DNA from 4 places in the Streptomyces sp. NPDC107522 genome. Region 1 is predicted to be linked to each of the others. Evidence: riboswitches for the same ligand, from Rfam matches in the RefSeq annotation. Region 1 holds a riboswitch; each other region holds the start of a gene.

Region 1 (3,460 bases):
CCAGCCCTCCCAGTCGTCCTCGAACAGCGGGTCCTCGATGGAGACGAGCGGGTACGCCTCGACGAGCTCGGCGTAGTACTCGGTCATCTCGGCCGCCGAGCGCTCCTTGCCCTCGAAGACGTAGACGCCGTCCTTGTAGAACTCGGACGCGGCGACGTCGAGGGCGAGGGCGATCTGCTCGCCGGGGGTGTAGCCGGCCTCCTTGACGGCCTCGAGGATGAGGTCGAGGGCCTCGCGGTTGGAGCCGAGGTTCGGGGCGAAGCCGCCCTCGTCGCCGAGGCCGGTGGCCAGGCCCTTGCTCTTCAGGACCTTCTTCAGGGTGTGGTAGACCTCGGCGCCCCAGCGCAGGGCCTCGGAGAAGGACTCCGCGCCGATCGGGGCGATCATGAACTCCTGGATGTCCACGTTGGAGTCGGCGTGCGAGCCGCCGTTCAGGATGTTCATCATCGGCACCGGCAGCAGGTGCGCGTTCGGGCCGCCCAGGTAGCGGAAGAGCGGGAGGTCGCTGGCCTCGGAGGCGGCGTGGGCGACGGCGAGCGAGACGCCGAGGATGGCGTTGGCGCCGAGGGAGCCCTTGTTGTCGGTGGCGTCCAGGTCGAACATGGCCTGGTCGATCAGGCGCTGCTCGGTGGCGTCGTAGCCGACCAGCTCCGGGCCGATCTGCTCGATGACGGCGAGGACGGCCTTCTCGACACCCTTGCCCAGGTAGCGGTTGGGGTCACCGTCGCGGAGCTCGATGGCCTCGAAGGCGCCCGTCGAGGCGCCGGACGGAACGGCGGCACGACCCGTGCTGCCGTCGTCGAGGCCGACCTCGACCTCGACCGTGGGGTTGCCTCGGGAGTCCAGGATTTCCCGAGCTACGACGACGTCGATGGACGGCACGAGCATCTCCTTCTTGGGATGTGACGCGGGTACGCAGACCGTGGTGGGTACTGCGAGACGAGCCTAACCGGCTCACGGCGATCGGCCAGCGGTCGACCGGCCCGTGGACAGAACCGAGAGTAAATTGTTTCCGAACGGAACAAAAACCCCCGTACACAAAAGCACCCCGCACAAAAAACCCCGCCCCGGTGCGTACGGGGGAACACGCACCGGAGCGGGGAGCCCGTGGGGACGGGGGTGGCCCTCACGAGGCCTTCATTATGAGGACCACGGATGGGAGGGCGCTGTGGTTCAGCTGTCGCCCGGGTATTACTTCAGGTGCAGCTGCTGACCCGGGTAGATCAGGTTCGCGTCCTCGACGATGTCCTTGTTCAGCTGGAAGAGCTTCTCCCAGCCGCCCTTGACGTCGTGCTTCTCGGCGATCGAGCTGAGGGTGTCACCCTTGACGACCTTGTACTCGCCGTCGCCCTTCTTGACCTTCTTGCCGGTCGGGGTGGTGACGGTCTTGGTGCTCTTCTTGGCGGCCGGGCGGTCGGTGGAGCGGGAGGCCGACTGCTGCTCGGTGGAGCGCGTGGTCGTCTCGGTGCTCTGCGAGGAGCCGCTCGCCGAGGAGCCGTTGTAGGCGGCGCTGGACAGGCCGGTGCCGCAGTTCGGCCAGGCGCCCTTGCCCTGGCCCGCGAGGACCTTCTCGGCTATCTCGATCTGCTGGGCCTTGGTGGCCTTGTCGGCGGTGGAGGCGTACGCCGTGCCGCCGTACGCGGCCCAGGTGGAAGCGGAGAACTGCAGACCGCCGTAGTAGCCGTTGCCGGTGTTGATCGACCAGTTGCCGCCGGACTCGCACTGGGCGACGGCGTCCCACTCGGACGCGGTGGCGGCGGAGGCGCTGCCGGCCGCCATCAGCGGGGCGGCGACGGCGGCGGCACCGGTGACGCCGACGACGGCGATGGCGCGAGCGGCCTTGGACGGACGACGGTGCTTGCCCTTGCTGGAAAACAGCATGGAGAGATCCCCTCACCGACGCCTGCGAGGTGAGCTGTCGGGTTCGGGCCGGTTGAGTTGCCCGGCCGCGCCCGGTCGCCTTTCGGCTCCCGTTGCGCGGCTTCACCCCTAGCCGACTCCGGCCGTGCGGCCTCGAAAGGCCTCAACTGCCGGACCCGGCGCCTACCTTGGGTCCCCCGCTCCTGCCTACGGCGCTTGACGCGACGACTGTTCCCGTGCGGCCGCTGGCAGGATTCGGCGTTGCGGCAGCCGGGGCTCGGATTGCCGAGCGATCACGACCGTAGACACCCGAATCCCGGATTTCCAAAGACGATCAGGGCTTCTGAGATCTATCTCTCACTACATTTAAAACGGACATTCAGCGCGAACCATGACGCGAACTCCAGCTGCTTTTCGCCCTGTTCGCCCCCTATTCGGCGGGGAGTTCCAGGGTCTGACCGGGGAAGATGTGGTTGGCGTCAGTACCGATGGCCTTCTTGTTCGCGTCGTACAGCGCGGACCATCCACCGTCGAGCTCAAGGGAGTCGGCGATGGACGCGAGAGTGTCGCCGGCGCGGACGGTGTACGAGGCGTGGCGACCGGAGGCCTTGGCGGCACTGTCGGCGACCTCACTCTCGTCGGCGCTGGGGCCGCGATGGCGACCGGAGCCGGCCACGGCGTCGGCCGTTTCCGCGTAGATCGCCCCCGTGTCGGCGAGACCCCAGGAGCCCACATCCTGGCCGGAGTTGGCCTGATCGTCACTCTTGGGCGTCTCCGTGGAGGGGTCCTCGGGTGACTGCGAGGCCTTTGCGGAGGGTGACGTACCGGACTTCGCGGAATCGTCCGCCGAAGAGGAAGAAGAGGGAGAAGAGGACGAATCCTGGGACGATTCGGACGAACCATCGGGAGAGCCGCTCGGCGAGTTCGAGGAGTCCGACGAGTCGCCGGACGAGCCTGAGGGCGTCGACGAGCCGGACGAGTCGGAGGAATTGGACGAGTCAGATGATCCGGATGAGTTGGATGAATCCAGCAATCCGGAAGATCCGGACACCTCGGAGGGCGAGTCCTCCGCGACGCCGGTGTCGAGGTCGACCGAACCGGAGTCCTTGGTGAGCCCGTTGAGCACCGCACAGGTACCCCAAGGGCTGGTGCCCTGGTCCGCGAGGATCTTCTGAGCGACGGCGATCTGCTGGGAGCGGCTCGCGAGGTCGGGACTGGAGGCGTAGTCGAGGCCGCCGTACTTGTCCCAGTCCTCCTGGGTCAACTGCAGTCCGCCGTACTGCCCGTTGCCGGTGTCGGCGCTCCAGGAGCCGCCGCTCTCGCACTCGGCCACCTTGTCCCACACGGTGCCCTCGGCTGCGCTGGCGCCCGTGGCGCCGAGCAGCGGGATGGCGATGGCGGAGCCGGTCACACCGGCCGCGACGATGAGGGCCGGAGCCTGGCGGGGGCGACGGTGACGACCGTTCCCGGAGAGCATGCGGGGACCTTTCGCGAGACAGCAGGGACCGGCGCGACCGGTCGTGCCGGGTGTTGCAGGGGCCGCGCTGATCCGTGAACGTATAGGCAGGCGATCACTTGTCACAAGTTAATGCCGCGTAGA
Region 2 (3,460 bases), on a different contig from region 1:
CCCGACCGGGACATCTCGCTGTACATCAACTCGCCCGGCGGCTCGTTCAGCGCCATGACGGCGATCTACGACACGATGCAGTACGTCACCTGCGACGTGGAGACGATCTGCCTGGGCCAGGCCGGTTCGGCCGCCGCGGTGCTGCTGGCCGGGGGCGCTCCGGGGAAGCGGTTCGCGCTGCCGGGGGCGCGCATGGTGATCCACCAGCCGGGGCTGCCCGAGCCGATCGAGGGACAGGCGAGCGATCTCGCCATCCAGGCCGACGAACTGACGCGCATTCGGGCCCGCCTCGAGGAGCTGCTCGTCCGGCACACCGGGCGCAGCCGCGAGCAGGTCGGCGCCGACATCGAGCGGGACAAGATCCTGGACGCGCAGGCCGCCGTGGAGTACGGCCTGGTGGACCGGATCATCCCCAGCCGCAAGACCACCCTCGCCCCGCCCACTGGGCGGTGATCGGCCGGTGCTCCCACCCGAGTTGCCACCCCTGCCCGCACTGACCCGTGCGGAGGGCGAGCTGATCGACCGTTACCTCGACGTGGTCGACCTACTGGGCCGGATCAACCCGGCGCAGCACGGCGACACCTACCGCGGACTGCGCGCCGCCCAGGCGCTGGTCGCCAGGGCGGCCGAGCTCCGGGACGCGCTGGCGCTGATGCACCAGCGCGGTGAGACGGAGCTGCACGCGCCCACGCTGGCGCGTGCGTTGCGCGTGCTGGACGGAGAGCGCCGCACGGCTCGCGTCACGGTGCCGCCGCGCTCCGACAGTTGACGGCGTGTTCAGAGCGACACCGGACGCCTCGGCCCATTGACGAGGCGTCCGGAGCGGGGCTGAAACGGACCAAATGACGTACCCCCTTTCGGCGTAGTCACTTCTCCTTTTGTATGCCTGTCAGGGTTGCGCAACAGTCATGACGTCAAGGCGGAATCGAGCGTTCCGTCCCTGGTCCGGGGCTCCTCGGGCATCTGGACACCCCTACGAAAACGTGGCTACCCACCCGAACGGGTGAGTGGTGAGTAACAACACAAATCCCCGATTCCGTTGGGTATTTCGCTCACTCGTGCGTCAAGATCCCTGTCTGATGACAAGCCCCCGCCACAGCGGCGGGGCGGTCCGGGCGGACGCCGAGTCCTGCCGCCGCCCGGATGACCGGTCTTCAGGAGTGGATCGGCAGGAGTGGAGGACCCGAGCAAGACGGGTCGCCGGAGCGGACGTTCGTTCGATCCGAGCAACCCTTGGGGTGAAGCCGCGGCAACGCGGCCGGGCAACTTCGCCAGCCCGAATCCGACAGGTCATCCTTCACAGGCGGCTGACGAAGGGTTGCGCATGACTGCGCTCAATCGTGTCCCGTCGCTGATGGCCCGGGCCGGTACGGCCTCCGCTCTCACCCTCGCCGCAGTGGGCGGCACCGTCGTCGCCCCCGGCCTCACCGCCGAGGCCGAAGCCGCGACGCCGGCGTCCAAGGCACTTCAAGTGGCGGCCTCCAAGAAGGGCTCCCCGTACAAGTGGGGCGCCACCGGGCCGTACAGGTTCGACTGCTCAGGGCTCACGCTGTACTCGTACAAGAAGGCGGGCAAGAAGCTGCCCCGTACGGCGGCTCAGCAGTACAACAAGACGCGTCACATCTCCGCCAGTAACCGCAAGGCCGGGGACCTGGTGTTCTTCCACTCGGGGTCGAACGTCTACCACGTCGGCATCTACGCCGGGAAGGGAAAGATCTGGCACTCCCCGAAGAGCGGGGACGTCGTGAAGCTGCAGAAGATCTGGACCAGGAGCGTCTGGTACGGCCGGGTCAAGTGACCTTCCCGGAGGCGGTGACGGCAGTCTGATGTGCCGTCACCGCCCCCGGGGCCTCACAGGGCCGACAGCGGCCCCGCGAGGAGCGCCAGGCCGAAGGCCGTCAGCGCGGCCCCCGTGCCGAGCGTGACCGCCCGGGCGGCGCGTGGCCTGCGCAGCCACCTGCCGAGCCGGTCCACCAGCAGTGCGACGACCTGGAACCACACCAGCGCGATCGCGAGCACGATCAGGGCCAGCAGCAGCGTGCGGGGCAGCGCCGGAGCGCCCGCGGGCACGAACTGCGGCAGCACGCTGAGGAAGGTGAGGGACGCCTTCGGGTTGAGGGCGTTGGTGACGAAGCCCTGCCGCAGCGGCCGCGCGGTGGAATCCTCGCCCGCGCCCGTGTCGGCCACCTCGGTGTGCCGCTGCCGCAGCGTCTGAACGCCCAGGTACAGCACATAGACACCGCCCACCACCTGGAGCGCCCGGAACAGCGCCGGTACGGCGGCCAGCACCGCGGCGACTCCCACCACCGCCAGCGTCACATGAACCAGCAGCCCGGCCCCGATCCCGAGCGCGCAGGCGATGCCCGCCCGGCGGGAGACGAGGGCGTTGCGTACGACGACGGTGAAGTCCGCCCCGGGCATGGCGACCAGGCCGGCGGAGACCCCGGTGAAGGCGATGAGCTGAGCATCCATGCGGCCAGAGTGCCGTCCGGAAGCCTTCAACAGGTATTTCGAATATTCTGGAGACTCCTAAAGCATTGGTTTAGGCTCCTGGGAGACTCGCATGTACGACCCGACCCGGCTCGCCGCGCTGGTGGCGGTCGCGGAGGCGGGTTCGATCACCCGAGCGGCCGAGCGGCTCGGCTACACCACGCCGGCGCTCTCCCAGCAGCTGGCCAAGCTGGAACGCGAGGCGGGCACCGCCCTTCTGGTACGGCACCACCGCGGGGCGCGGCTGACGGGTGCGGGGGAGCTGCTGGTGACCCGGGCGCGGCGGGTGCTGGACGAGCTCGAGCGGGCCCGGCACGAACTGGCCCGGCTGACCGGGCTGTCGGGCGGCACGCTCCGCCTTGGCACCTTCCAGACGGCCGGCATCCATCTGCTGCCGCCGGCCCTCAGCGCCTTCCGCCGGGCCCATCCGGACGTGGAGCTGACCGTCGCCGACTACGAACCCTCGGCCGGCGTCACCGCCGTGGCAGCCGGCGAGGTCGACCTGGCCCTGACGCACGCCTATCAGCCGGGTGACCCGATCCCGCTCCCGTCCTCCGTAGGCATCGAGCCGATCCTCGTCGAGGAGCTGGTCCTGGTGTCCGCCCCGGGCCACGCCCTCACCAGCGGAACCGCACGCCTGCCGCTGGCCGAGCTCGCCGGCCAGCCCCTGATCAGCATGGCGCCGGACGCTCCGGCCCGACGGGGCGTCGAGGCGCTCCTGGCCCGGGCCGGTGCCACACCGTCGGTGCTGGTCCCGACACCCGGATACCTCCTGGTGTGCGCGCTGGCCAGCGCGGGCCTCGGAGTGGCGCTCGTACCGGAGATGGTGGCGCGCACATCGGTCACTCCGGTGGGGGTGCGCGCACTGGAGGGCGGGGAGCTACGCCGTACGGTCTCGGTCGCCTACCGCACGGCCGAGACGTCCCCCGCAGCGGACGCCTTCCGCGCGCTACTGCGCGGCACTTTCAGC
Region 3 (3,460 bases), on a different contig from region 1:
TACTGGGTCAGCACATCGACCACCGTCTCGTCGGCGCCCGACATCATCGCCCCGAACCGGCACGACACCGCCACCAGCGACCCGGTCTTCCCGCTCAGCACATCCAGGTAGTGCTCCACAGGATCCCGCCCGTCCTGCGGCCCCGCCGTCTCCAGGATCTGCCCGGTGACCAGCCGCTCGAACGCCTCGGCCTGCACCCGCACCGCCTCGGGCCCGAGGTCGGCGAGGATGTGCGAGGCCCGCGCGAACAGGAAATCCCCGGTCAGAACGGCGACCGAGTTCCCCCAGCGGGTGTTCGCGCTCTCGACGCCCCGCCGAACCGCCGCCTCGTCCATCACGTCGTCGTGGTACAGCGTCGCCAGATGGGTCAGCTCGACCACCACCGCCGACGGCACGACCCCCGGCGCGTACGGGTCCCCGAACTGGGCGGTGAGCATCACCAGCAAGGGCCGGAACCGCTTTCCACCCGCTCGCACCAGATGCTGGGCGGCCTCGGTGATGAAGGGGACCTCACTCTTGGTGGCTTCGAGCAATCCCTCCTCGACAGCCGCCAATCCGGCCTGGACATCGGCTTCCAGAGCCTGGTCCCGCACGCTCAGCCCGAACGGCCCGACGACGGTCACGAGGGGTCTCCTGTCTGCTGGTGTCTACTGGCGGTTACACGGTTTGTCGATAGGTCGCTGCCATCACTCAAGTCAGCGTATCCGGTCACGTTTCGATCACCGATGCCGCCCACCCGTCCACCACGGGCGGTATCGGATCACGACCGGTATGTTTTTGATCACCTGATAAGGCCGGACATCCATCGACTTATAGGGATGTACCCGCCTGTGCCCCGATCCCTCGTCGTCATCCAGCCAGACAGGGGCCCTCCACCCCGCGACGCCCACACCTCCCCCGACCGGCCCAGAGGCGCGCTCGCCCCGCATCCTCATGCCACACCCCACGGACGCGACCTCCTCGAGCGACATGGGCAAGCCATCCCCGGAGCCATCGCCTCCACCCCGCCCTCAGGGCACCCCCTCACCCCCTCCGGGCGGCATCCAGGCACACCGACGCCACCCCTCTCAGGCCACAGCCCTCACGCCCGAGCCGCTCAAGGCGATCGCCACGGTCGACACGACCGGCACAGCCGGCGCCACGGACGATCACCAAGACAACGACGCGCACTCCACGGGAGGTTCCGCCTTCGCGGTCGATATGCACAACCGAGGCCCTTCAGCCCCGAAGTGGGCGAGCACGCCGGGGCGTTGGAGCACCCGAAGGCACCCCCGCGCGGTCTTCACCCTGAAACCGGCGGGAGCTCCCCGGAACTTCCGGGCGAGGCGATCCACGATGAGGACGAAGAGGCCCTTTTCCATCGGACACGGGATAAACGGACTTCACGGACAGCCAGTTAAAGGCGAGTTGGACCCATTGCCCGATTTGCCGCTCTTGTGGATGCCAGTGAGTTGAGTCACGCGGCCGCGCTCAAGCACCCAGACCGGCACGCCCCATACCTCCTTGCCTCAAGCGCAAGTTGAGGCTTGGCAACCGCAAAGGATCAAGCACCCCATACACACCAGACCATGGTCAACCGGCACGACAGGCGACCATGGCACTTGTTCCGGGCATGTGCTCTCGCATACGTTCCCGCTCAGTCGGGCGGACGCCGAATCCTGCCGCCGCCCGAGTCATCCATCGACGCACTCACACACGCACGGCAGGAGCGGGGGACCCAGGTAAGTCGCCGAACCGGCCGCCTTGATGGCGTACCGGAGCGGCTCGGGGTGAAGTCGCGCTGCCGCAGGGCGGCGCGGCCGGGCATCTCCCGCCCGAACCCGACAGCTCACCTCGCAGGCGTCGGAGAGGAACAGCGCCATGGCCCGAGGCAAGCACCGCCGCCCCCGCACCAACCCGCTCACCCGACACGTCGTCGCCGCCGGAACCGGCACCGCCGCTCTCGCCCTCCCGCTCCTCAGCGCGACCACCGCGAGCGCCGCGGAGCCCGCCGCCCAGGCCCCCACGCCGACGAAGGTCGGGTCGGTCACGTACACCACGAAGAAGGGCGACTCGCTCTACGGGATCGCGGACCGGTACGACGCGCAGGGCGGCTGGCGGCAGCTCTACAAGGACAACCGCAAGGCCATCGGCGACAACCCCCGGCTGATCCACCCGGGCGTCGACCTGAAGGTCCGGGCGACGAAGAAGGCGAGCACGACGGCCGGCAAGGCGTCCGCGCCCGCCAAGAAGTCCTCCGTGGCCCGCGCCACCCAGTCTTCCGTCAAGACGTTCCCGAACAACCTCGACGGCTGGATCCGCAACGCGCTGGACATCATGGAGCAGAACGGAATTCCCGGGTCGTACGACGGCATTTACCGCAACGTCATGCGTGAGTCGTCCGGCAACCCCACGGCCATCAACAACTGGGACTCCAACGCCGCCGCGGGCACCCCGTCGAAGGGCCTCCTGCAGGTCATCGACCCGACCTTCGCCACGTACCACGTGCCGGGGACGGTGTACGACCCCTTCGACCCCGTCGCGAACATCGTGGCCGCGTGCAACTACGCGGCCGCGCGCTACGGCTCGATCGACAACGTGAACGGCCCCTACTAGGCCAGGAACAGGTCAACAGCCCCACTAGGCAGCGAACCAGCCCTACTGGGCAAAGGTTCCCTACCGGGCGAAATCGGCCATACTGCCCGTGAAGAGTCTTTCGAGGACGACGGCGATGCCGTCGTCCTCGTTCGACAGGGTGATCTCGTCGGCGACCGCCTGGAGTTCGGGGTGGGCGTTGGCCATGGCGACGCCACGCGCGGCCCAGTCGAACATGGGGATGTCGTTGGGCATGTCACCGAAGGCGATGGTCTCGTGCGGACCGAGGCCGAGATGCTCGGCGGCAAGCGCGAGACCGGTCGCCTTGGTGATGCCGCATGGCTGGAGTTCGACGGTCCCGGGCCCCGACATGGTGACGGTGGCCAGGGAGCCGACCACCGAGCGCGCCGTCGCCGCCAACTCGTCGTCCGACAGGCTGGGATGACGCAGCAACACCTTGCTGATCGGCTCGCACCACAGATCGTCGCGGCGCTGGACACGTACGGCGGGCAGGGTGGGGTGGGGCATCAGGTACCCGGGTTCGATGAGCGTGAGCCCGTCGACGCCGTCCTGGTCGACGGCCGCGTACACCTGCCCCACCTCGGCCTCGATCTTGCCGAGCGCGGTCTCCGCCAACTCCCGGTCCAGAGTGACGGACCACAGCAGACGGTCCGCGCCGGCGTCGTACAACTGCGCGCCCTGTCCGCACACCGCGAGCCCCCCGCTGCCCAGTTCGTCGAGGAGCGGCCGCACTCTGGGCGCCGGGCGCCCCGTCACGACGAGGTGCTGCGCACCGGCCGCCGCCACCAGCGCGAGCGCGTCGATGGACCGGTCCGAGAGCGTGTCGTCGCCTCGGAGCAGGGTCCCGTCCAGGTCAGTGGCGATG
Region 4 (3,460 bases), on a different contig from region 1:
GCAGGGGTACGGAGGGGTGCCGTACCCCGCGTACAACCCGTATCGGACGTGACCGTAGTAGGCGGCGGGCGGGCCGGTGTCGGTCTCGCCCCCGCCGCCCCTACCCGTCCCGGCCTTCAGGGGCTGCGCCCCTCCGACCCCGCCAGGGGGCAGCACCCCAGGCGGGCTGAAGGACTCAGGCCGACGCGGCCGTCAGCTTCTCCAGCTGCCCGTCCGTCAGCCTCAGCTCCGCCACGCCCAGCAGTGCCGGCAGCTGCTCGACCGTCCGGGCCGAGGCGATCGGGGCCGCGACCGTCGGCCGGGACGCCAGCCAGGCCAGGGCCACCGTGGCCACCGGCGCCTCGTGGGCCTGGGCGATCTCGTCGAGGACGGCGAGCACGTTGCGGCCCCGCTCCGTCTCCAGGTACCTGCCGGCGCCCTGGGCGCGCGGGCTCCCCACCGTCGTACCGGCGCGGTACTTGCCCGTGAGGAAGCCGGACGCCAGGGCGTAGTACGGGACCGCCGCGAGGCCTTCCCGCTCGGCGAGGTCCTGGAGCTCGCCCTCGTAGGTGTCGCGGGAGACCAGGTTGTAGTGGGGCTGCAGGGCGACGTACCGGGCGAGGCCCTCGCGGTCGGAGAAGTCCAGGGACGCCCGCAGCCGCTCGGCGGAGATGTTGGAGGCGGCGATGTGCCGTACCTTGCCCGCCTTCACCAGCTCGTCCAGCGCGCCGATGATCTCCTCGACCGGGACTTCGGGCTTGTCGAAGTGGGTGTAGTAGAGGTCGATGCGGTCGGTGCCGAGGCGGCGGAGCGAGGCGTCCGCGGCGGCCTTGATGTTGGCGGCGGACAGGCCCTGGAAGTCGGGGTGCTGGCTGACCTTCGTGGCGATGACGACGTCGTCCCGGTTGCCGCGCGCCCGCAGCCACTTGCCGATGATGGTCTCGGACTCGCCGCCCGCGTTGCCCTCGACCCAGGCCGAGTACGAGTCGGCCGTGTCGATGAAGTTGCCGCCGGCCGCCGTGTAGGCGTCGAGGACGGCGAAGGACCGGTCCTCGTCGGCGGTCCAGCCGAAGACGTTGCCGCCGAGGGAGAGCGGGGAGACCTCGAGGTCGGAGGAGCCGAGCTTGCGAAGAGAAGTCATGCTCGACATCAACGCGCTTGGCGGAGCCCGGTCTTCCGGGACGCCCGCAAATTTCCCGTAAACAAGCGGACCCCGGCGCTCCGGAAACCGGCAGCCCTGACGTGGGGGGTAGCCGTCAGGACCGCCGGGGGATCGGAACCGGGATCAAAGGCCGGGGCATCCGAAACGCGGTCTCGGAAGCGGGTGAACCTCAGGGCGTGAGGCCCTTGCTCTGCAGCCACGCCATCGGGTCGATGCCGCTCGTGCTGCCGTCGGGGTGCACCTCGAGGTGGAGGTGGGCACCGGTCACGTTGCCGGTGGCGCCCACGCGGCCGATGACGTCGCCCGTGTTGACCTTCTGGCCCACGCTGACGCTGATCGAGGACTGGTGCGCGAACCAGAGCTCGGTGCCGTCGTCGAGGGTCAGCACGGTCTTGTAGCCGTACGAGCCGTCCCAGCCGGCGAACGTGATCGTGCCGGAGTGGACCGCCTTGATCAGCGTGCCGGACGGGGCGGCGAAGTCGAGGCCCGTGTGGTAGCCGGACGACCAGTAGGCGCCGGCCTGACCGAAGGTCGAGGTGATGGTGTACGAGGAGGTCGGCAGCGTGTACTGCTTGGCCAGCTCGGCGAGGCGCTCGGCCTCGGCCTTCTTGCGGGCCTCCTCCTCGGCCTTGGCCTTGGCGGCGGCGGCCTTGGCCTCGGCCTCCTTCTCCGCCTTGGCGGCCGCGGCGGCGGCCTCCTTCTCGGCGGCGGCGACCGCTTCGGCGGCGGCCTTGTTCTGGATCTGGTCCTGCTGCTGCTCGACCTGGGCGATGATCCGGGCCCGCAGCGCCTCACCGGCGTCGCTGGTGCCCTGGGTGGTCTCCTCGGTGGTCTCGCCCATGGTGCTCAGCGCGGTCGCGGAGTCCTCGGCGGCGGAGGAGTCGTCGTCGGAGATCAGCGGCAGGTCGGGCATGGTGATGGCGACCGGCGGCTTGCCGCTCTGCGCGCTGGCCATGCCGCCCGCGCCGACGGCGGCTATGACGCCGACGCCGAGAACCGTGGAGCTGCGCGCGAGTCCCCCGCCGCGCTGCTTGGCGACGCGATGCCTGCCACGGACCGGACGAATGGACTCCGCGGTGGGGTTCCACTCCTCGAACGGGCCCTCGTCGGTGCGGTAGCTGTCGTAGCCGAAGGTGTCGGTGCTGCGCTGACTCGGCACGAACGGGGCTTGCGTAGCAGGCCTGTTGGACGCCACGTGGGCGTACTCCTTTCCTTCCTTCTCGCCTACCGGGTTAGCTGACGGGTTCGGAGCAGGAAGGTCTCCTACGCGCGTATACCGTCCGTGACTTCACGGCGGAATCCGCGCGATTCACCCCAGGGTGGTGGTTCCCCGGCTCCCTTGCGGGATTCGGCGCGTGCGCACGGAGCCATCTCTTGTGACGGCTGGGACGACCGCGCTGCGTTATCGAACGTTAATAGACGCGAGGTGCGGATTCCAAGCTGTTCCGCTTGATCATTAACTATTTTCAGCGGGACTTAGGGGTCATGAGCGGCCTAAATCGGGCGAGTTGGCCGAGGCTCGGGAGCCACACAGGTATTGACGGTATGTCAGTTGTTATGCGGAGGGCGGTCGCCCGATCACCCTTGGTGAGAACGATCACGGTCGTCGTACGGCGATGAGGGCCATGTCGTCCGCCATCCCGTCCCCGGAGTGCCGGCGCACCTCCGCGGCGAGCGCACCGAGGAGCGCGGCCGGCTCGCGCTGTGCGTCGGCCCGCTGCCCCGCGAGACCCACCTCGGGGTCGTAGAACCGTCCGTTCTCGTCCCGCGCCTCGGACAGGCCGTCGGTGTACAGCAGCAGCGTGGATCCGCTCACGAAGTCGGCCTCCTCGGCCCGGTCGGGCCAGGCGCCGAGCTCCGCCATGCCCAGCGGCAGCGCGGGCTCGGTGGCGAGCAGCGAGCGCACGCTGCCGTCGGCGTACAGCAGCAGGGGCGGTGGGTGCCCGCGGTTGACGAGCCGCACGATCCCGTTGCCGTGCGGCAGCTCGGCGAGTACGGCGGTGGTGAACCCCTCGTAGGACTCGACTCCCTCGCGCCGCATACGCTCGCGCGCCAGCGCCCGCTCCAGCCGCTGTGCCACTGCCTCCAGAGTGGCCTCCTGCTCGGCGGCCTCCCGGAAGGCCCCGATGACGACGGCGACGGCCCCCACGGCACCCATGCCCTTGCCGCGTACGTCCCCCACGACGACCCGTACACCGTGCGGGCTGTCCTGCACGGCGTACAGGTCACCGCCGATGGAGGCGCCCTTCTGCGCCGCCTCGTACCTGGCCGCGATCTGGAACCCTCCGATCCGCTCGGCGGGCTCCGGCAGGACGGCGC

What was found. A riboswitch is a leader RNA that binds a small molecule or an ion and turns the genes downstream of it on or off. The one in region 1 is predicted to bind cyclic di-AMP.
Region 2: it holds a riboswitch for cyclic di-AMP, as region 1 does, so the genes downstream of both, ACZ7L6_RS05485 (C40 family peptidase) here and ACZ7L6_RS22710 (transglycosylase family protein) in region 1, are expected to answer to the same signal.
Region 3: it holds a riboswitch for cyclic di-AMP, as region 1 does, so the genes downstream of both, ACZ7L6_RS23960 (LysM peptidoglycan-binding domain-containing protein) here and ACZ7L6_RS22710 (transglycosylase family protein) in region 1, are expected to answer to the same signal.
Region 4: it holds a riboswitch for cyclic di-AMP, as region 1 does, so the genes downstream of both, ACZ7L6_RS29555 (M23 family metallopeptidase) here and ACZ7L6_RS22710 (transglycosylase family protein) in region 1, are expected to answer to the same signal.

What each region holds. Positions count from the first base shown of each region.
Region 1 covers NZ_JBVKAU010000006.1:525,676-529,135, reverse strand. The annotation lists gene eno (phosphopyruvate hydratase) at 1-882, opposite strand, end outside; gene ACZ7L6_RS22710 (transglycosylase family protein) at 1,192-1,881, opposite strand; cyclic di-AMP (ydaO/yuaA leader) riboswitch at 1,886-2,085, opposite strand; gene ACZ7L6_RS22705 (transglycosylase family protein) at 2,291-3,337, opposite strand.
Region 2 covers NZ_JBVKAU010000002.1:66,537-69,996, reverse strand. The annotation lists gene ACZ7L6_RS05495 (ATP-dependent Clp protease proteolytic subunit) at 1-453, shown strand, start outside; gene ACZ7L6_RS05490 (hypothetical protein) at 461-769, shown strand; cyclic di-AMP (ydaO/yuaA leader) riboswitch at 1,189-1,321, shown strand; gene ACZ7L6_RS05485 (C40 family peptidase) at 1,325-1,798, shown strand; gene ACZ7L6_RS05480 (LysE family translocator) at 1,852-2,472, opposite strand; gene ACZ7L6_RS05475 (LysR family transcriptional regulator) at 2,564-3,460, shown strand, end outside.
Region 3 covers NZ_JBVKAU010000007.1:158,760-162,219, reverse strand. The annotation lists gene ACZ7L6_RS23965 (polyprenyl synthetase family protein) at 1-623, opposite strand, end outside; cyclic di-AMP (ydaO/yuaA leader) riboswitch at 1,672-1,855, shown strand; gene ACZ7L6_RS23960 (LysM peptidoglycan-binding domain-containing protein) at 1,861-2,595, shown strand; gene ACZ7L6_RS23955 (HAD family hydrolase) at 2,656-3,460, opposite strand, start outside.
Region 4 covers NZ_JBVKAU010000011.1:19,726-23,185, reverse strand. The annotation lists gene ACZ7L6_RS29565 (PrsW family intramembrane metalloprotease) at 1-52, shown strand, start outside; gene ACZ7L6_RS29560 (aldo/keto reductase) at 176-1,120, opposite strand; gene ACZ7L6_RS29555 (M23 family metallopeptidase) at 1,311-2,336, opposite strand; cyclic di-AMP (ydaO/yuaA leader) riboswitch at 2,348-2,505, opposite strand; gene ACZ7L6_RS29550 (PP2C family protein-serine/threonine phosphatase) at 2,739-3,460, opposite strand, start outside.